4 regions of the Viridibacillus sp. FSL R5-0888 genome follow, and region 2 is predicted to be linked to each of the others. Evidence: riboswitches for the same ligand, from Rfam matches in the RefSeq annotation. Region 2 holds a riboswitch; each other region holds the start of a gene.
The links. Region 2 has a riboswitch for S-adenosylmethionine ahead of MKY02_RS20240 (M20 metallopeptidase family protein). Riboswitches for the same ligand answer to the same signal wherever they lie in the genome.
Positions count from the first base shown of each region.

Region 1: another riboswitch for S-adenosylmethionine. It lies ahead of metK (methionine adenosyltransferase); the one in region 2 lies ahead of MKY02_RS20240 (M20 metallopeptidase family protein).
Region 3: another riboswitch for S-adenosylmethionine. It lies ahead of MKY02_RS14215 (methionine biosynthesis PLP-dependent protein); the one in region 2 lies ahead of MKY02_RS20240 (M20 metallopeptidase family protein).
Region 4: another riboswitch for S-adenosylmethionine. It lies ahead of MKY02_RS02230 (bifunctional homocysteine S-methyltransferase/methylenetetrahydrofolate reductase); the one in region 2 lies ahead of MKY02_RS20240 (M20 metallopeptidase family protein).

Region 1 covers NZ_JBBPAU010000001.1:898,612-904,164, reverse strand. Annotated here, with positions in the region: gene MKY02_RS04525 (alanine/glycine:cation symporter family protein) at 1-1,231, opposite strand, end outside; gene MKY02_RS04520 (alpha/beta hydrolase) at 1,441-2,238, opposite strand; gene MKY02_RS04515 (gamma carbonic anhydrase) at 2,360-2,872, shown strand; gene metK (methionine adenosyltransferase) at 3,045-4,241, opposite strand; SAM riboswitch class I at 4,505-4,623, opposite strand; gene pckA (phosphoenolpyruvate carboxykinase (ATP)) at 4,826-5,553, shown strand, end outside.
Region 2 covers NZ_JBBPAU010000001.1:4,098,009-4,103,561, reverse strand. Annotated here, with positions in the region: gene MKY02_RS20255 (DUF5050 domain-containing protein) at 1-789, shown strand, start outside; gene MKY02_RS20250 (GGDEF domain-containing protein) at 1,230-2,417, shown strand; gene MKY02_RS20245 (nitric oxide synthase oxygenase) at 2,769-3,830, shown strand; SAM riboswitch class I at 3,912-4,017, shown strand; gene MKY02_RS20240 (M20 metallopeptidase family protein) at 4,188-5,387, shown strand; gene MKY02_RS20235 (VOC family protein) at 5,401-5,553, shown strand, end outside.
Region 3 covers NZ_JBBPAU010000001.1:2,850,819-2,856,371, forward strand. Annotated here, with positions in the region: gene MKY02_RS14210 (tetratricopeptide repeat protein) at 1-828, opposite strand, end outside; SAM riboswitch class I at 1,001-1,104, shown strand; gene MKY02_RS14215 (methionine biosynthesis PLP-dependent protein) at 1,176-2,306, shown strand; gene MKY02_RS14220 (aminotransferase class I/II-fold pyridoxal phosphate-dependent enzyme) at 2,302-3,480, shown strand; gene MKY02_RS14225 (YoaK family protein) at 3,778-4,467, shown strand; gene msrB (peptide-methionine (R)-S-oxide reductase MsrB) at 4,645-5,070, opposite strand; gene msrA (peptide-methionine (S)-S-oxide reductase MsrA) at 5,067-5,553, opposite strand, start outside.
Region 4 covers NZ_JBBPAU010000001.1:435,323-440,875, reverse strand. Annotated here, with positions in the region: gene metH (methionine synthase) at 1-381, opposite strand, end outside; gene MKY02_RS02230 (bifunctional homocysteine S-methyltransferase/methylenetetrahydrofolate reductase) at 362-2,221, opposite strand; SAM riboswitch class I at 2,295-2,401, opposite strand; gene MKY02_RS02225 (class A sortase) at 2,575-3,237, opposite strand; gene MKY02_RS02220 (protoporphyrinogen oxidase) at 3,396-4,784, opposite strand; gene MKY02_RS02215 (Na+/H+ antiporter) at 5,047-5,553, shown strand, end outside.

The DNA of each region.
Region 1 (5,553 bases), 3.2 Mb from region 2:
CACCATAGAAAGTAGTAGCAAGAATAATAATTTGCACGATGCGTATGCCGACTTTCTGCCGCTTCCCTTCAAACATATAAGCAATATTCGTTTCAGCAATGTAATAATAAGCCATTGTCGTTGTAAAAGCAAAGAAGAATAATGCAATGGCAACAAAGCCCGAGCCTACTCCAGCACCAGGGAATGCACTATCTACAGCTGCTTGCGTATAGGCTGTCCCTGCGATAACCCCTGGGGCATTTTCAACTAAATATTCACCTTTACCATCATCTAATTGGACATTATACATACCTGAGAATAGAATCATAAATGCTGTTGCAGTACAAACTAAAAATACAGCTAAGTATACAGAAGCCGTCTGTACTAGACCTTGTTTTACTGGGTGAGATATTTCAGCAGCAGCAGCTGGGTGAGGCCCTGTACCTTGTCCAGCTTCACTTGCATAAACACCACGTTTTACTCCCCATGCTATTGCAGCACCTATCATCCCACCAAAAGTAGAATCTAGACCAAACGCACTTCGAATTATTAAAGAAAGTACTTCAGGTACCTTCTCAATATTAATAACAATAATAATGGCTGCAACAAGAAGATACCCTAGTGCCATAAACGGTACGATAAAAGAAGCTACTGAAGCTATACGTTTTACGCCACCTAAAATAATAGCACCCAAAATAACACAAACGACTAAACCTGAAATCCAGTGTTCTATACCAAATGCAGTATACATCGAGTCAGCAATAGCATTTGACTGCACAGTTGGTTGTAAAAATGACATTGCTACAACTGCTGCTACCGCAAAAATCATTCCTAACCAACGCTTCCCTGTACTTTTCTCTATATAAAATGCAGGACCACCACGATAAACACCATTTCTTTTCTCTTTATATATTTGTGCTAAAGTTGATTCTACATAAGCGGTTGCAGATCCGATGAAGGCTATTACCCACATCCAGAAAATTGCACCCGGTCCACCAAATGCAATTGCAGTAGCAGTACCTGCAATATTCCCTGTCCCAACACGACCAGATAGTGCCATGGATAGTGCTTGAAAAGATGATACACCTGCTTCAGATTCTTTCCCACTGAAGATTTGTTTAAACATGTCTTTCAATAAACGGACTTGTACACCTTTTGTTAATATAGTAAATAATAATCCGACAAGTAGAATACCGTAGATCATCCACGGTCCCCATAAAATTTCATAAACACTGGTAATAATGGCTTCCATCTATTGTCCCCCATTGATCATAATAAGTTATTCCATGAATAATATATATTGCCAGTTTCTAATAAAGGAAAATTCATTCTATCGAAATAGCAATTGTTATGTATTATATATCAAAACAATAAAGTTTGGAATATCCCTTATGTGTTATATGACAATTGAAATCGGTTACAAATAAAAAAAGACGGAATTTTGTAAAATTCCGTCAAAATTTAAATGATGTATCCAACTGATTTTAATGTATTAAAGATAAAGCTCTCCATATAAGCATAAATATCTTCGCGTTCAGGTTCTTGGAACAAATCATGATAACAGGCTTTCCATTCCTTATACTGATACTCTGATAAACTTTGTTGAGAAAGCCATTTTTTACCATACGATACATCCGCTATTTTATCGTTGCCACCAGTCATTAATAAAATCGGGATATTTGGAAATACCGTTTGTTGTGATATTCCCTTCATGAAACCATGAAGTTCACGATACCAATTGACAGTTATGACATCATTATAGTAAATATCATCTTTTTCCTCTTTATAAAATTCATAGCTTCTCGTTAAGTGTTTAATATTGATTTCGTGATTGATTTTCAGATTGCCTGTCAGTTTACTTAGACCTGTTAAAGCATTTGATAACTTTGATGGTTGGTGTTTTAAATGCATCCAAGGTGATGTTATTATAATACCTGTACATTCGTATTTGAATTTTTCAACAACATGGATCCCTAATATAGCTCCTAAACCATGTCCCACAACAAATACAGGTAAGTTATATGTTAAAGCTGCTTGCATAAGTTGTTTAACAAATGTTTCGTAACTTTTAAACTCTTCACTATGCACACGTTTATGTCTACTCTCTTCACCATGTCCAGGTAAATCTCCTGAAATAACATGAATACCAGATGTTCTTAAATTTTCGATTAACCATGCATAACGACGATGATGTTCGTATGCACTATGTATAATTACAGCGACAGCTCTTGCTTGGCCATCCGTTTCCCATTTCCACATTACTATCTCACCTCATAAATTCCTACGTATATATTAACGTATTCTGACGATTTCAGTTCCATTCATAGCTTCCTTTTGTTACGATAATAATACATAATAACTTGAAATGAGGCGTTTTTCGATGATTTATCCATTTAGAGACAAAAAACCATCTATTGACCCATCCGTTTTTATCGGTGATAACGTAATTATCACTGGCGATGTTACTATTGGACCTGATTCATCTATTTTTTACAATACAGTTATTCGCGGAGATGTTTCACCTACGATTATCGGACGCAAAGTAAATATCCAAGATTTATGTTGTTTACATCAAAGTCCTGCATATCCACTTATTTTAGAAGACGATGTGACAATTGGACATCAAGTAACATTACATAGCTGTACTATAAAAAGAGGCGCTCTTGTAGGAATGGCTTCAATTATCCTAGATGGTGCTGAGATTGGCGAAGGTGCATTTATAGGTGCCGGTAGTCTCGTTTCGCAAGGTAAGAAAATTCCTCCAAACACATTAGCATTTGGACGCCCTGCAAAAGTTATTAGAGAGTTAACAGAGGAAGATAAAAAAGATATGGACCGTATTGTCAACGAGTATTACGAAAAAGGACAATATTATAAATCACTTCAAAAATAATTCAATCAAGATGCCTGAGTATCGTTTTTCAAACGAATTCTCAGGTTTTTTTAATCTCTTGCTATGAGTTTCTTCTATAATATAATAAAAAACATCCCGAACTACAATTGATTACTTAATAATCAACATGTAACTCGGGATATTTTATGTTATTGTAATTTTTCAGATTGAATTAAAGTCCAGCTTTTTCTTTTAAAACGGCAGCTTTATCTGTAGCTTCCCAAGGAACATTCAAATCTGTACGGCCGAAGTGACCATAAGCAGCTGTTTGTTTGTAGATAGGGCGACGTAAATCAAGCATTTTAATGATTCCAGCTGGGCGTAAATCAAATAATTCACGAACCCATTCAACTAAATTTGTTTCTTTTACTTTACCAGTACCGAAAGTATCGATTGCAATTGAAACCGGTTGTGCAACACCAATTGCATAAGCCAGTTGTACTTCACAACGCTCAGCAAGTTCAGCTGCTACGATATTTTTTGCAACATAACGCGCTGCATAAGCTGCAGAACGGTCAACCTTAGTCGCATCCTTACCAGAGAAAGCACCGCCACCATGACGAGCATATCCACCATAAGTATCTACAATAATTTTGCGTCCCGTTAAGCCTGCATCACCTTTTGGTCCACCTATTACAAAACGACCTGTTGGGTTGATGAAGTATTTTGTTTTCTCGTCTAGTAATTCAGTAGGTACAACTGGAGCAATTACACGTGCTTGTAAATCCTCTTTAATTTGCTCTAACGTTACTTCTGGATCATGTTGAGTTGAAATAACAATTGTATCCACACGAACTGGATGATTATTTTCATCATATTCGATTGTTACTTGTGTTTTACCATCTGGACGTAAATAAGGTAACTCGTTTGTTTTACGAACTTCAGTTAAACGTCTTGCTAATTTATGTGCCAAGCTAATAGGTAGAGGCATTAACTCAGGTGTCTCGTTACATGCATATCCAAACATTAAACCTTGGTCACCTGCACCAATTGCTTCAATATCTTCATCTGTCATTGAACCTTCGCGTGCTTCAAGTGCTTGGTCAACGCCCAATGCGATATCAGCTGATTGCTCACCGATTGCTGTTAAAACAGCTACGTTTTCGCCATCAAAGCCATATTTACCACGTGTATAACCGATTTCCATTACCGTTTCACGAACGATTTTAGGAATATCAACATAAGTTGATGTTGTAATTTCTCCTGCTACTAATACAAGACCAGTTGTAACTGTAGTTTCACACGCTACACGTGCATTCGGGTCTTTTGAAACGATTTCATCTAAAATGGCATCCGAAATTTGATCACAAATTTTATCTGGATGTCCTTCTGTTACACTCTCAGATGTAAACAGTCGACGGTTTGTCATTTGGTTTCCTCCTATTATCTGCGAGATTGCCTCGGAAATGATACGGTACTCATTACCCATGTTAGTTCTTTCCAGTAGGATTGAACGCCAAGCCGTTGCTGCCTTTAACACGAGGATTCTAGAAAGTGCCACTATATATAAATAGAACCGCATAAATTACACATACTTATAAAAAATTTAGGAATTGGTCTATTTTAAATAAAAAAACCCTTCCCCCCATTATTACTAATGAGTGGAAGGGAATAATTCATAAGCACCTTTCACTCTTATCGTTCAAGGATCAAATCCTTGCATCAGATTGAGCACCAGCGCATCACATAAAATCACAATGCAGGTTGCCGGGTTTCATAGGGCCTGACCCTCCACCAGCTCGGGATAAGAGTATCCGTTCAATTTCTCATATTAGAACATTATACCTTAGTTGTCAACACCTTTTTTATTTCTAAAAAAAAGTACAACTTTCATGAAAATTAAATGGTAATTAGTATAGATTATTTAACTAAATGTGTTATACTAATTTCCGAAATGAATTATAAATCCCCTCTAATACGAGGAATAATATAAAAAGGATGGTACGTAAAACGATGAATTCAGTAGAGATTACGAATGAACTGAAGGAATTATTGAAAGGTGATAATATTCTGGAACAACTTTCAGTACCACAATTAACAGAAAAAGCTACTTCACGCGGTGAGGCAATCCTAACTGTTGATGGTGCTGTAAGGGCAGTCACAGGAAAATATACAGGTCGTTCTCCTAAAGATAAATATATGGTTGAAGAAGATAGTTCGAAAGACAAAATTGATTGGGGTAAAGTAAACAGACCAATTTCGTCAGATATCTTCGACTCATTATACACTAAAGTAGTAAACTACTTAAAAGAAAAAGAAGAATTGTTTGTATTTAAAGGTTTTGCAGGTGCAGACCCATCATCTCGTTTAGCTATTCGTGTAGTAAATGAATACGCTTGGCATAACTTATTTGCACACCAATTATTCATTCGTCCTACTGAAGAGGAGTTAGAAACTCATGAAGCTGACTTCACAATCGTTTCTGCTCCAACTTTCAAAGCGGATCCAGCAGTAGACGGTACTGACTCAGAAACTTTCATTATCGTTTCGCTTGAAAAACGTATCATCCTAATTGGTGGAACTGAATACGCAGGAGAAATGAAAAAATCAATTTTCGGTATCATGAATTACTTATTACCACAACAAGGTATTCTTTCAATGCACTGTTCAGCAAACGTTGGTGAAGCAGGCGATGTAGCATTGTTCTTCGGATTATCTGGAACTGGTAAAACAACGTTATC
Region 2 (5,553 bases):
GAAGTAAAGCGTATAATAAATGTAAAAATAAAAAAAAATATGAGTGATATAGAAAAGATAAAGGCTATTCATGATTATCTAGTTTTATCGGTAAAATATGATTACAAAAACCATAGAAAAGATAAGGTTTCCCGAGATTCTTATGAAGTTTTTGGTGCTTTAGTGAATAAAGTTGCCGTTTGTGATGGGTATTCAAAGTCAATGCAACTACTTTTAAATAATGTAGGAGTGGAAACAATAGTTGTTACGGGAAGTAGTAAAGGCGAGAGCCACTCTTGGAACATGGTGAAGATTAATGGTGAGTACTATCATATCGATACGACTTGGGATGATCCAATTCCAAACAAAACTGGAGTTGTCAACTATCATTATTTTTTACTAAGTAATGCACAATTGAAAAAAGATCATAGCTGGAAAGAAAAAGAGTTTCCGAACGCAAATAGTGGAAAATACAGATATTTCCACAACATGGGGAACGTGATTGAAAAAAGTGGAACATATTATTTTTCAAATAACAAAAATGATCAGTTATTTAAGATGGATAAAAAAAGTAATAAGCAATTAAAAGTTGTCAACGACAGAGCACCTTTCTTAGCCGTATATGGCCAATGGATTTACTATAGTAATTATTCTGATGGTGGTTATTTATATAAAGTGAAGTTAAATGGTCAAAATAAAACTAAAATAAAATCCACCCATGTCGTAGACTTGTATGTAAAAAGTAAAGTACTTTATTATAAAGAAAATGAATCAGGGAAGATGCGCCAATTAGCTTTTAATGCTAAATGAAAATGTTAACTGTAAAATACTGTTAAAAACCCTAACTTCTACAGAAGTTAGGGTTTTTAGTATTTCTGATTTAATATTTAGACAGTTGTTAATTACTAATAATGTAAATAATTGTCCAGCACATCACATTTTGTTCAGAATTTGTTTAGAACTGATGGTTAGTATTACTAAATAAATGCTCTAAATTAGTATTAAATCTAAGTAAAGAACTTATATTATATAATTTATTAAACAAATCCGTTACCATTGACATAATTGTGTGCATCTATCTATGGTTATTTTAGGGGGATTAATACTATGAAACGTGTGTATTGTTAAGTTTAGGACTATGAATTAGGTTCAATCGAAGGTGAAATATTTTTATAGCAGTGTTGGAATGTATTGTACAAAATAGGATTTCATAAGGGAATAATGCGAGCCGATTGATGGGAGTGGCCCCTATGAGGAAGGACCAAGACTCTAAACAAGAGCTTGTTTTTCGAAAAGAACGATTGTTGGATAATATGTCACGCATGTTGTTGATAACAAAAGTGTATGTGGTTGTTATTGTTTTGATTGGTATTGTTAATATTGGAATTACGTCTTTTTCAAGTTTTCATCCGAATTTCCCATTTCAATATATGGCGGTATATACGTCATTTTGTTTGTTTAATATATATTGTTTTTACATTGTTAGTAGACAAATGAAGGTATCCAATTACTCTGTTAAACATATTGATAAATGGGAAAAAATTATTGTTGTCTATATTACCATTTCAATGATTTATGGAGCGATTATTTCTGTAATGGATCAAGTACAATATCAGGATTTTATGGTCTATACATTGTGTATGCTACTTTGTGCAGTACTATTTTATACATCAATAAACCAAATATTGTTGCCTATCATAATTGCAACTACAATTTTAGTAGTAGGAATTCCAATAGCTCATCATGATTTCTATCTATTCTATCTACAACTTTACTTTGTAGCGCTTATTGTTATCATAACTTTTATACTTTCAAGAGTAGTTTACAGAGATTATTTGAAGTCATATAAAACGAAGGAACAGTGGCTTGTAGAATTGAAACGAAATGCGATATTGACAGATCAGCTACAAAAAGCAAATAGGCAATTGTCATTAAAAGCCTATTATGATGAGTTGACGGGTATCTATAATCGACATGGCTTTCAACGAGATATACAAGATATATACAGAAATCGTGCTGAACAATCTATAGATGTGACAATTATTTTAATTGATATCGATTACTTCAAAAATTATAATGACCATCATGGACACAATCGTGGCGATAATACACTGCGTTCTATCGCACAAGCAATTGCCGATACAGTACAAGAATACGATTGTATCCCAGTAAGGTGGGGTGGGGAAGAATTTGTCGTAGTTGGAAGGGATTTGACGGAAGAACAGGTCCACACACAATGCAAATTGATTGAAATGGCTATATCAAAATTGTTTATTCTTCACGAAAATTCACCTGTATCTAACATTGTGACGGTAAGTATTGGCGCTTGTACATTGCCTTGTTCTAACTCAACTGATGTAGAAACTGTAATCAAAAGCGCCGATAAAGCATTATATAAAGTAAAAAAAAGCGGTCGTAATAATTATTCGATTGTATGATTATTCGGTAATAAGTATATAATCTTGATTATAAGTAATGAATCGTGTTTACTCTCTGTGGAGAGTGGGATACCAATGCCAAAAAAAATTAATAAATAGACTTCTAATGGAATTAGAATATATTTTTCAACTAAATCCTTTCGGGGGCGTTTTTTATTTACACTTTAAGCTGAATTTTAAGAAGATATTATTTTATTTTTTATTCTAAAAATTCATTCAAATCAAATCGGTTTATGCCAAAATTGGAAGTTGCCACAAAATCACCACATTATTTAAGTCTTATGCCTTGTCTGATGGAAATCAATTCTTCTATGATGGTAGATAGGAAGTCGAGTGGTGACAGGAGGAACTATGGCGATGTTGAATGAGGCTATTGATTTTATAAAGTTGTATTATTCGGAAACGGAGCGATCTGAAGAGGAGTTAGTAAGACGCTTAGTTGAAGTAGAGAATGATATCCAAGATAATGGATATTATGAACATACAATAGATGAACTGAGATTTGGTGCACAAGTAGGTTGGCGTAATAGTAATAAATGTATAGGTCGTTTGTTTTGGCAAACGTTGCAAGTGCTTGATAAGCGGGAATTGACAAGCGAGCACGACATTTTTCAAGGACTTCTAGAGCATATTGATTTTGCAACAAATGGTGGTCGAATCCGTCCAACGATTACAATTTTCTCTCAACGTAACGTACGTGTTTGGAATCATCAATTAATCCGCTATGCTGGGTATGAAACAGCAAATGGCGTTGTTGGAGATCCAGATTCGGTAGAGTTTACGAAGAAATGTGAGCAACTTGGCTGGCAAGGAAAAGGTGGGCGTTTCGATGTTTTGCCACTAGTTATTCAAATTGGAGAAAGAGAACCGCAAGTATTCGATATTCCAGCTGAATATATATTAGAAGTACCAATCCGACACCCTGAATTTGAGTGGTTTAAGGAACTTGGTCTGAAGTGGTATGCGGTACCGATGATTTCGAATATGAAATTAGAAGTTGGTGGTATTACATATGCAGCTGCTCCGTTTAATGGCTGGTATATGGGAACGGAAATTGGTGCGCGTAACCTAGCAGATGATTATCGATATAATATGTTACCGACAATCGCAGAAAAAATGGGTTTAAATACATCTTCAAATTCTTCCTTATGGAAAGACCGTGCATTAGTTGAATTGAATGCGGCCGTTTTATATTCGTATAAAGAAGATGAAGTGAGTATTGTAGATCACCATACAGCAGCACAACAATTTAAACGCTTCGAATCCAATGAACAAACTGCAGGGCGTGACGTAACAGGGAATTGGACATGGCTTATTCCACCGTTATCACCGGCTACAACGCATATATTCCATAAACCATATGACAATGAACGTAAAACACCAAATTATTTTTATCAGAAAGCGCCGTATTGATTTAGAAAATAGCAGGAAATTTATTGCAATTTTCAATGGATTGGCGTAACATGATTTTAATTACTACTAATTCAATAGGTTTTCTTATCAAGAGAGGTGGAGGGACTGGCCCTGTGATATCTCAGCAACCGCTATTAAAGTAAGGTGCTACTTCCAGCAAGTTGATTAAAAACTTGATAGATGAGGAGAGACTTACATACCGAGTTGATTTCTCTAAATGAAATAGAGAAATCGACTTTTTTATTATCATGAAATAAATTTACAGAGCATATAATGAAAAGTTCTAAGAAAAAAATTAACTCAAATTCAAAGTAAACCTATTTGAATTAAAGGTATAAATTGAGGGAGGAATATTGAATGAGTGCGATAACGCAAAAAGAACTTTTAACTACAATTTATGAAGAAATAGATAAAGATTTTGATGAAATTGTTGGATGGAGGAGATATTTGCATGAGCATCCAGAGTTATCTTTTGAAGAATATGAAACTGCAAAATTTATAGCAGAAAAACTTGAGGGCTTCGGTTTAGAGGTGAAAAAAGGGATAGGCGGAAATGGTTTAATCGGTGTTTTGAAGGGGGATCAAGCTGGTCAAACAATCGCTTTAAGAGCAGATTTTGATGCATTACCAATCGCAGATTTAAAAGAAGTTACTTATAAATCTCAAAAAGATGGTGTTATGCATGCATGTGGTCATGATGGACATACAGCCTCATTACTTGGAACAGCGAAAACGCTAAGCCATTACAGAGAGCATCTGCACGGTAACATCATTTTTGTTTTCCAACATGCGGAAGAAAAACCTCCTGGTGGTGCGAAATTCATGATTGCTGAAGATGTATTAAAGGATGTAGATTATGTATTTGGTGCGCATTTAGACTCGGGTTCGCCAGTTGGAAAGGTATCTGTTGGGGATGGTTTCAAAATGGCTGCAGTTGATAAATTCACAATTAAAATCCAAGGACTAGGAGGGCATGGTGCGAAACCACAGCAATCCATCGATTCGATTATAGTGGGTAGTGAAATCGTTGGAGCGTTGCAAAAAATTGTCAGTCGTCGCTTAAATCCATTTGATGCAGCGGTGGTGACAGTTGGTGTATTCCACGCTGGAAGTGCCTTTAATATCATTGCAGATTCGGCAATTATTGAAGGAACGGTCCGGACGATGACAGAGGATGTTCGGAGTAAGGTAAAAGAAGAAATCTACTCAATTGTCAAAGGAGTAACGGAATCAGCACATGCCACATGTGAAATCGATTATTTGCATGGCTACCCAGCCCTTTACAATCATCCAACTGAAACAGAGCTTGTGAAAGAATTATTTGAAGCAGAATTCGGTACAGAATCTGTGATTGATTTTGAACCGTCAATGGGTGGGGAGGATTTCGCGTACTTTTTAAATGAAAAGCCAGGTACTTATTTTAAAGCAGGTTCACGAAATGACGACGAACGCACTCATTTTGCACATCATCATCCAAAATTTGATTTTGATGAAAGAGCGTTATTAACTATAGAGAAATCATTTGTGAAAATCGTTTCACATTATTTATTTAAATAAGGGGGACTGGAACATGACATTATCTTTTGATCACTTAGTACATTTTGTGGATGAGCCAAAAGAAGTAATTAAGCCATTACAAAATCAAGGAATTTACGCTGTTGAAGGTGGCGTTCATGAAGGGCGCGGAACGTACAATGCACTTAGTTACTTTGATCTAAGTTAT
Region 3 (5,553 bases), 1.2 Mb from region 2:
GTAGCCATTCAAAATACGACCAATCAGTGTATTATATTTTTCATTTGTATGTTGCAAGTCCATAATGGTTTCTTCAATATTCCCCTCTATGAATTCTCCATCCATCGCCCTTACTTTGCTTTCTACAATTTCATCAGTCGTTTCTGTCTTCATCTGGTCTATAATATCTGCGGTTTCTTCTACTCTACCTAATTGAATGAGTGAGTAGACATAATGTTCTACCCATTCATATGATCTAACTATTTCTCTCCATCCCATTTCAAATAACGGGATTGCTTCATCAAAATAGTTGATTTGAGCAAAAAGTTCAGCCACGTTTACTCCACCCATATAATTTTCATCATTTTCATTAACTTTTCTCAGTGTTTTAAGTACAGAATCGTGATCATCTAACTGTAAGTATGAAACCATTTCCGCATATTTCAAAAAATCGCCATCAGTTGCGGACTTTTTATAATGTTCTGCTGCCTTTTCAAAATTGTTCATATTAAAATATGCTGCTGCTAAGTTCGCATGGACTACTTCAGTATCTTTCATTTTTAATGCATATTCTAAAATCCTGATGGCTGAAATGTATTTTTCCATTCGCAAATAAATTTCACCTAGTAAAGCAAAAGGAAAATAATGCTTTGGCTGTTTTTCAATTGCTTCAGCTAAAAGGGGTAAAGTTTTATAATATTCTTCTGTGTCTCTTATATAAAAACATGCTAAGTTATGGAGCGATTGTATATCTCTCTTTTCCATTACTGCTTGCTCTAGCATCATTTGAGCTTCTTCAAATTTAAATTCTAGTAATAACTGATTAACAGCTATGTCATTTAAATTCATCTTGTCACCTTCCAATTCAACTATGCAATAATAGCATATTCATATAAAAATTGTACCACTTATAGAAATTTATAAACTTTTCAAATTAGATTTGCTTCATAATAAGGTTGATATTATCATATTCACATGGTAAAATTTCATTATTATTAACTTTCAAACAATTGAATATATTTACTTATCAAGAGAGATGGAGGGACTTGGCCCGTCGATATCTCAGCAACCACCCTAAATGCGGCAAGGTGCTAATTCCAGTAGACGTAGTCTTGTAGATAAGGAGATTGACTTCATATTTTGAAGGCCCTCTTCCTTAGAGGGCCTTTTACTTTTTTATAAAGGATGATGACATGATGACAAACAAAAACATTGCGACACAATTAGTTCAGCTGGGAAATCATACCGATTCCAAAACAGGTGCTGTGAACACACCAATCTATCTTTCTACCGCCTATACTCATGATGGGCTTGGCCAATCAACTGGTTATGACTATACACGTACAAAAAATCCAACACGTACCGTTTTAGAAGAAGGTTTTGCTAAATTAGAATCTGGAGACGCTGGCTTCGCCTGTAGTAGCGGGATGGCAGCTGTTCAATTAGTTCTATCCCTATTTAAATCGGGTGACGAAATTATTTTACCTGAGGATATCTACGGTGGTACATACCGTTTACTCGGTCAATACCAAGAACAATATGCAATCAAATCTCATTATGCAAAATTCTCTTCTGTATCAGAGGTTGAAGGTTTAATAAATGAAAATACACGTGCTATTTTCATTGAAACACCAACCAATCCATTAATGCAGGAGTTTGATATTGAACTTTATGCTAAGCTTGCAAGAAAGCATAGTTTATTATTAATTGTTGATAATACTTTCTTAACACCTTACTATCAACGCCCAATCGAGCTAGGTGCGGATATTGTTATACATAGTGCAACTAAATACATCGGTGGTCATAATGATGTTCTAGCGGGTCTTGTTGTAAGTAAGGGTAAAGAGCTTAGCGAAAAACTATTCACAAACCATAATGCTGCAGGTGCAACGCTTGCTCCAATTGACTCATGGTTACTGCTACGTGGATTAAAAACATTACACCTTCGCATGAAACAACATACTGAAAATGCTAAGCACATCGCGGCTTATTTAGAACAAGAACCTTTAGTAAAAGACGTTCTGTTTGCTGGTAAAGGTGGAATGATTTCCTTCCGTTTACAAAAAGGTGAATGGGTTGGTAAGTTTTTAGAAAACTTGAAGTTAATCGTCTTCGCTGAAAGCCTGGGTGGTGTTGAAAGCTTTATCACATATCCTACTACACAAACACATGCGGATATTCCTGAAGCAGAACGAATTGCTCGCGGTGTTGATGACTCCTTACTTCGTTTCTCAGTTGGTATTGAGGAAGCAGAAGATTTAATCGCGGATTTACAACAAGTTTTTTCTATCTTAGAAAAAGAGGTGTCATCATATGAGTTCAATTAATGAAAACATTGAAACAAGTTTAATCACTGCTTCTACTCGCGGTGATTACGAGCAAAAAACAGGTGCAGTTAATGTTCCAATATATTTATCATCTACTTTTGATCAAGAGCATTTCGATTCGTTTGGTCCATATGATTATAGTCGCTCTGGTAATCCAACTCGTGATGCATTAGAGAAAACGATTGCTGAACTTGAAGGAGGGGCACGCGGATTTGCATTCTCTTCCGGTATTGCGGCCATCGCGTCTGCATTTATGATATTAGAAGCTGGCGACCATATTGTTGTGACATCTGAAGTGTACGGTGGAACATACCGTTTTGTGACACAAGTGTTAACGAAATTTGGCGTTGAGCATACATTTGCTGACTTCTCTGATTTAACATCAGTAGAAGCGGCTATACGTCCAAATACAAAGGTGTTATATATAGAAACTCCAGCTAACCCGCTTCTAGGTATTACAGATATTGAAGGGGTTGTAGCTATTGCAAAGGCAAATGGTGCTCTAACATTTTTAGATAACACATTTATGACACCTTTATACCAACGTCCATTAGACCTTGGTGTAGATGTAGTGTTACACAGTGCCACTAAGTTTTTAGGAGGACATAGCGATATTATTGCAGGGCTTGCGGTAACAAAGGACGTAGAGCTTGGTAACCGAATCTACTTCATGCAAAACTCATTCGGTGCCATTTTAGGCGCACAAGACTCCTTCTCATTAATTCAAGGTATTAAAACGTTAAATGCACGTTTAACACAATCGACAGCATCCGCATCAAAACTTGCAAATTATTTAGAAGCTCACGAATTAGTAGAAGAAGTTCATTTCCCTGGCTTGAAATCGCATCCAGGTCATGACATCCATGCAAAACAGGCAAAAAGTGCTGGAGCTGTATTGTCATTTAAATTACCTAATCGCGAAATCACTAAAGCGTTTGTTGAACATGTTCAAATTCCGATTTTCGCAGTTAGTCTTGGTGGCGTAGAATCAATTCTCTCATATCCAGCCACAATGAGTCACGCAGCTATTCCTAAAGAGGAACGCGAAAAACGTGGTATTACAGACGGTCTTTTACGCTTCTCTGTAGGCCTTGAAAATATCGACGATTTAATTGCTGATTTTGAGCAAGCATTTGTAAAAGCGAAAGAACTTACTGTTGTAGGCAATAAATAGATGATTGTATGAGTCGCTCCACTAACTTGGTGGAGCGTTTTTTTCTATTTAAATGCAGTTTATTCATTACAGTAATTCCAAAATTCAGCTATAGTTTCATCAGAAAAAGCTTCCTATTGAAAAACTTAGATCGTCTGCAATGGTACTCAGCAGTTAAATCGAAAATATTTCTGAAACAGAATAAATGAAAATTGTGAGGTAAAGCTATAATTATTCATGCGACTTTTCTTTTACAAAAAAAGAAAACGAATTTTCATATTGGGAAAACAGGACATCTTTGATAAGGAGATAAACCAAATGGGAAATAAAACGAAAAACTTACTCGCTTTATCACCTAATTCATTGATTATGGGCATGATATTAGCTTTAGTTGGAGGATTTTTAGATGCTTATACGTATATTACGAGGGACGCAGTGTTTGCGACGGCACAAACAGGGAATATGGTATTATTTGCGGTGAGAGCTGCAAGTACGGAATATAACGGTGCCATTCTTAATATACCGCCCTTTTTGGCTTTTATAGCTGGAGTCTTGGTAGCAGAATATATAAAAGATAAACATACTAGCCACAAACGAGCTGTTTTACTTTTGGAATTCGCGATTTTATTTATAGTCGGATGGTTACCTACTAGTGTGCCAAATATGCTTATCACCATGTGCATTGCGTTTGTGTCTTCCTTACAAATTGCCACCTTCAACAAACTGGAAAAATGGAGTTACAATTCAACCATAACAACAGGGAATCTAAGAACCGCAGCTCAAGCTTCTTATGCTGCATTCGTGAAACATGATTCAGAATCGATGCGGAAATTTAATGATTTTACTGCTATTATTCTTTCCTTTATAAGTGGTGCTTTAATTGGGACCTTCTTTAGTACGTATCTAGGAAAAACTTCCATCTGGATAGCAGCTGGAATTATACTGATCACCGTAATCTTATATCATAAAAGCAATGAAAATTCAAAAGAACCTCTAGAGAACTATTGACGCACGAATAAATACTTAATAAATTTACATCCCGATCTTCCAATGAGCATAACAACCATAATATTGTTTGTCGCTCTCTTTATATTTAATTCAGTAGTAAACTACACTTTGTAGTCTATTCTCTGAGTTCTACACAAAAAAAGGCAACCCACAAAATGTGGATTGCCTTTTTCATTTTCAATCAAAATATTTTAAATATTCACCATAGCCTTCTTCTTGTAATTTATCTTTAGGTATAAATTTCAAGGCAGCAGAGTTAATACAATAACGTAACCCTGTTGGCTGAGGACCATCTGGGAAAACATGTCCTAAATGTGAATCAGCTTCTCCACTACGCACTTCAGTGCGACGCATACCAAAGCTTGTATCGAAGTTTTCTTGTATACTAGCACCTTCCACCGGCTTGCTAAAGCTTGGCCATCCGCAACCTGCATTGAATTTGTCTTTTGAGTGAAATAAGGGTTCCCCAGATACGATATCAACGTATAGACCTTCTTCAAAATGACTATCATATTCGTTTTGGAATGGTGGCTCTGTCCCATGCTCTTGCGTGACATGATATTGCATCGGTGTTAATGTTTTCAACTTTTCTTCTTTGTTCATGATTTTGTCCCCCAATGCTGTTGTTGGAATGTAACTCGTCCTGAGCCAATTGAATAGCGCTCGTAATGTGCTGGATTCTTTTTGTAATAATGTTGATGATAAGTTTCTGCTGGGTAAAACGTTGTTGCTGGTAGAATTTGTACAGCGATTGGAGCTTTAAATTTACCTGATTCTTGTAATGCCTTTTTTGATGCTTCAGCTTTGTTACGCTGATCTTCATCATGGTAGAAAATGGCTGTCATATAAGACTGTCCACGGTCATAAAATTGACCACCAGCATCTGTTGGATCGATTAAAGTCCAGTAAAGATCAACTAACTTTTCATAAGAATAAATCGCTGGGTCAAAAGTAATTTGTACAGCTTCAAAATGTCCCGTTGTTTCACTACAAACTTCCTCATAAGTCGGATTTTCTGTATGTCCCCCAGTGTAACCAGATATGACGGACTCAATGCCCTCTTGCTGATCGAATGGTTTTACCATA
Region 4 (5,553 bases), 3.7 Mb from region 2:
TTTAGTCGTTGGTCCCATTGCACCAGCAACATATCGTGGCCATTCAGGTGTTGACAATTCATCCGCTACTTTTTTAGCGATTTGCACTGCTAATAAGTTAATTTCATGCGCTTGATCACCCAATGCATATTCATTTAATACAACAGGAGTCCCACCAAATGTATTCGTACTAATAATATCTGAACCCGCCTCTAAATAAGCACGGTGTACATTTTCGATCACGTCAGGTCGTGTGATATTCAAATATTCATTACAGCCATCATATTCATCTCCACCAAAATCCTCGGGAGTTAAATTAGCATTTTGGAGCATAGTCCCCATTGCACCGTCTAATATAAGAATATGTTGTTGGAGTCGTTCTTTAATTGGTTGTTTTAACATAGTTGTGATCTCCTACTTTCTGTTGATCTAGCTCTTGAATATAATGAATCAATTCTACTGACATATCGTAACGTGTAAATGGCGTAATGATATAAATACCATTAAATAACTCTGCGGCTGTATCGATTAATTCCTTAGCAATCGCTATACCTTCTGCAGTTGCAAGATTTTTATCATTACCCGTTGCGCGCATTCTTTCAAGTACTTCATCAGAGAGCTTAATCCCTGGTACTTCATGATGTAAAAACTCTGAATTTCGGATACCTGTTAGTGGCATGATTCCTATGAAAATAGGGGTTTCTAAATGTTTAGTAGCTTCATATATCTCTATTATTTTTTCCTTCGTATATACAGGCTGTGTGATGAAATAATCTGCTCCACACTCAATTTTCTTTTCTAATCTTTTTACGGCTCTATCAAGCACTCGTACATTAGGATTAAATGCAGCTGCAATAGAGAAATTAGCCTTTTTACGAAGAGGTTTACCTGAGAATGATATCCCTTCATTCAACTGTTTAATTAATTGAAGTAACTCTAGGCTTGAGACATCATAAACACTAGTTGCACCTGGGAAATCACCTACTTTTGTAGGGTCTCCAGTAACTGCTAAAATCTCATTAATACCTAATGCATCAAGACCCATTAAATGCGATTGTAAGCCGATGAGATTGCGATCACGACAAGTAATATGAGCAAGGGAACGAATATTATTTTGCATTTTCAAAATTGAGCCCATTGCCATGTTACTAATACGAGGGGATGCCAATGAATTATCAGCCATAGTGACAGCATCAACACCTGTTTCATTGAGTATTTGCGCCCCCTCTATAAAGGCAGTGGTATCAAGGTGGCGAGGTGTATCGAGTTCTACAATGATTGTACGTTCCTTTTTCGCCTTTTCGTGAAGTGGCTCATGCTGATCAGGAGTCGCTTCTTTAATCTCGATTACTTTTTTCTTCTTTACAATTTTATTTTCAATTGGTGGTAGGTCAGCAATACGTTTTTTTACAGCTTCTATATGCTTCGGTGTCGTACCACAACATCCTCCAATTAATCGAACACCTTGGTCACGTAGTAAAACACCAGCACGGCCAAAATAATCAGCCTCTGATTCGTAAACAATTTTGCCATCTTCTACATCTAGCAAACTAGCATTTGGATATGCAGATAAGAATGCCTTGGATGGCAATTCTACATCCTCAAACGCTTGGATTGTATGGTGAGGGCCTAAACGGCAATTTACTCCAACAATATCTGCACCCAAAGCTTCTAATTGGTGCAATGCATCATTTAATAATAAGCCATTTTGTAAAATACCTGGTTCATGCATTGATACTTGCGAGATGATTGGTACATCAGTCAATTTTCTCAAATGTTGCACTACAGATGAAAGTTCCTCAAAATCATAGTACGTCTCTAGTAATAAACCATCCGGATTACCTGCTAATAGATACCCCGCTTGCTCATCTAATGCAGCTATGATTTCAGCTAGTGTCGCTTCACTTTTACGAATACCGCGAATACCACCAATTGTCCCTAAGACAAATTGGCCTCCTGGTGCTGCAGCATGTTTTGCAATGGCGATTGCCGATTCATTAAACTCCTTTACAGAGCTCTCTAAACCATAACGTTCTAATTTAATGGCATTCGCTGTATACGTATTAGTCTGAATAATGTCAGCGCCTGATTTTATATATTGTTGGTGTATATTTTCAATCACTTCAGGCTTGGTAATGTTTAATTCCTCATAACAATAATCAATTCCGTAAGAATATAATAAAGTGCCCATCGCACCGTCAGCTGTTAACACTTGTGTTTGCAATTTTTCAAGTAATCCCATTAAAATCCCTTCCTTTCTACATAAAAAAGCCTTCTTATGGATAAGAAGGCTTGACGATTACGATGTTCGCTCCTTCTTATCTTTTCGGACAATCTGTAAATCCGCTGGAGTTAGCACCTGACCAGATGGCTGGTTGCTGAAGCTTCAAAGGGCCAGTCCCTCAGCTTCTCTTGATAAGAAATATATATTTAATTGTTAGAATAATTAAAAGAATCATAACCCTAGAAAAGAATATCGTCAAGAGCGTTTTTAGAATTATAGCAAAACTCTGTATTATAAGTATATTTTAGCTACAAAACAAAAAAGATGAGTTTTGGCAATTACTTGTTGAAACAACAATCATTTCTTCATGACTATTTATTTGCAAAAATTTTATTAGCTGATGTCTTATCATAACTTTTTATTTCAACCAATTCACCTTGAATAATCAGTCGCTTAGAACCATCATAATTACATGTAACGAGCGTTATCATTTTTTCATTTGAATCATTTATGACATCAATTTGCTCCGGTTGTACAATATGCATTTTATCAATTTTATATTCATAGATTTTTTTAAAGTCGGTTACATAAACTTGCATACCTTCCTCCGCATTAGTAAGAGGACTAAAGAGTGCCTTCCCATTATTCATATTATGACCCGCTAAGGCATAATTAGCTTTTCCCATCTTTTGTTCACGTTTCATCGTACCAGCACCAATTGCTAAGTTTGTATTCGATACACCATATAAAATAGGTAATCGCATATTCACTTGAGGTACACTAATAGCTCCAATGGCATTTAGTTTTTTTTGATTGAATTGTGCCTTTACAACATCTTTGACATTTAAATCATCCACTTGCTGAAAATCAAATGACGCATCTAGATTCTTCATTGCTGACGCTATGTCTTGTTGCTCAATCGTTGCCTTCGACATATTCGAAATGAAATATCCCATAATAGGCTGATAGAAAATAAAAACTAAACCAATTACTAGCAAGAAAATGCCTAATATCAAACTTCCCTTTTTCCGCATGTTATCCACCTTCTTTTCTCATTCATTTTAATAGTAACAATTCACTTAGCACTTTCAAGCAGTTTGACATAACGTTAAAATTATTAAAATTACCCCAAAAAGAAAGAGCTAATGAAATTGGTATCCCTTAGCTCTTTTCTACCTACCTTGATTGTTTTTTAATGTATTTTTGCTAGAATTGATTCTGCTGTTTCTTTCCCGTTCTTAATACAAGGGCCAATACCTACACCGTAATAAGAACAACCTGCAAGTAATACATTTTCATATGCAGTGGCCATTTTAGTTGATAAAGCTTCTACTGTTTTTCCATGACCAAGATGGTAAACTGGCATTAAATCATTCCACTTTGTCACTTCTACAACAGTAGGCTCTGCTTCTATATTCAAGCTTTTTGCAATATCCTCTAAAGCAATTTCAGTTAATTCCTCTTTACTTGAATGCTTCATTTCTTCAAAATCTGGGTTTGAGTTTTTATAAAATAAACGCACAAGTAATTTGCCGTCTTTTGAAGTATGACTCCATTTACGACTTGTCCATGTACAAGCATTACATTTGACATCACTGTTTTCAGAAACGATAAAACCTGTACCGTCTGCAGGTAATTGGCTATCGGGAATATTAAAACCTAAATACATCGTAATTAGTGAGGCATTGCTAAAATCGTTGAAGTCCTCGTCCAAATTCGGATCTTTTAATAGTTTTTGAGTTACATCATGTGGTGTTGTTAACACGATAAAATCAGCTTCAATTGCTTCGTGATTATCAAATGTCAATTTATATTTGTCGCCGCTTTTTTCGATATGATTTGTTGAAACGCCTTTTAGAATTGTAACGTCTGCTAACTTCTCTTCAAAACGGGTAAATAAAGAAGATAATCCATTTTTAAAGGATATGAATTTTTTATTTGCCGCTTTTTGAAATTCTTCTTTATGTGCGCCAAACCCTTTAATAATACTTCCGTACTGCTCTTTATACTCGAGTAAATACGGTAATGTTGAAGCCATTGTCAGCGTGTCTAACTTCCCTGAATAGACCCCTGATAACACTGGAGCGATTTGTTTTTCAACAAGCTCTTTTCCTAAGAAATGCTCTAAGAAAGAACCGATTGAGCTATTCTTTGTGAAATGCTCATTAGGCATTTCTAAATCTTTTAACGCCTCTTTTTTTCCTTCTGCTGAAACTAATGAGCTACTTTCAAGGGACTCTACACTTGTAGGAATGCCAAAAACGCTGTCTGCTGGAATCGCGTGCAATGTATTATTTGTGTAAATATACGAAATTCCTGTACCATTATATACAAGATCATCTTGTAACCCTAAGTCTTCTACTAATGGCATAACACTAGAATGACGTGCAACAATCGAATCTGCACCCGTCTCCAAAATAAAGCCATCTTTTTCTACTGAGTGCATTTTACCACCTAAGTAGTCATTCTTTTCAATCAATACTAAATCTATATCTAAGCCTTTGTCCTCTTTTTCCTTTTGTAAATAATGCATAGTAGTAAGACCTGTTATACCGCCACCAACTACAACAACTGTTTTCAATATATTCACTCCTCACAACGGATTCTGTTTTATTTTAATTGGTTGTTTGTAGTTCTAGTATAAACTTTCATTTTCGAAACTGTCATGATATCCATCACAAATTCACGCACTTATTTGCGAACGTTTACACCTTTGTCAAATTTAACGTGGCCTTTTCATAAATATTCTTGAAAGTTTCTTTATACAGTACATTTATTTCTGAAAAAGGGTAATGAATAAATACTTACTTTTCTATCGATACTTTTTTTGAAGGGAGTTTATTATGGATTTATTAATTACAATCCTATTACTATTAGTTTGCCTGTTATTATCAAATGTAATTGGACATTATATTCCATTTATACCTACAGCACTAATCCAAATAGCACTTGGCGTTCTATTAGCTATATTCGCTAATGAAATGACGCTTCAGCTTGAATCTGAATGGTTTTTATTACTTTTTGTTGCCCCACTTTTGTATAATGACGGACGCAATTTCCCTAGAGAAGAACTGTGGAAAATGCGCACACCTATTCTTGGGAATGCCATTATATTAGTCCTTCTAACGACGCTCGGCGGTGGTTACTTTATCCATTGGCTAATTCCTGATATACCTCTAGCTGCTGCATTTGCACTTGCAGCCATTTTATCACCAACAGATCCTGTAGCAGTAAACGGTATTGCAAAGCGTATTCAAATACCCGAGAAGATTTTAAACCTCGTTCGTGGTGAATCACTTATTAATGATGCCTCTGGTTTAGTTGCTTTCAAATTCGCCGTGGCAGCTGTT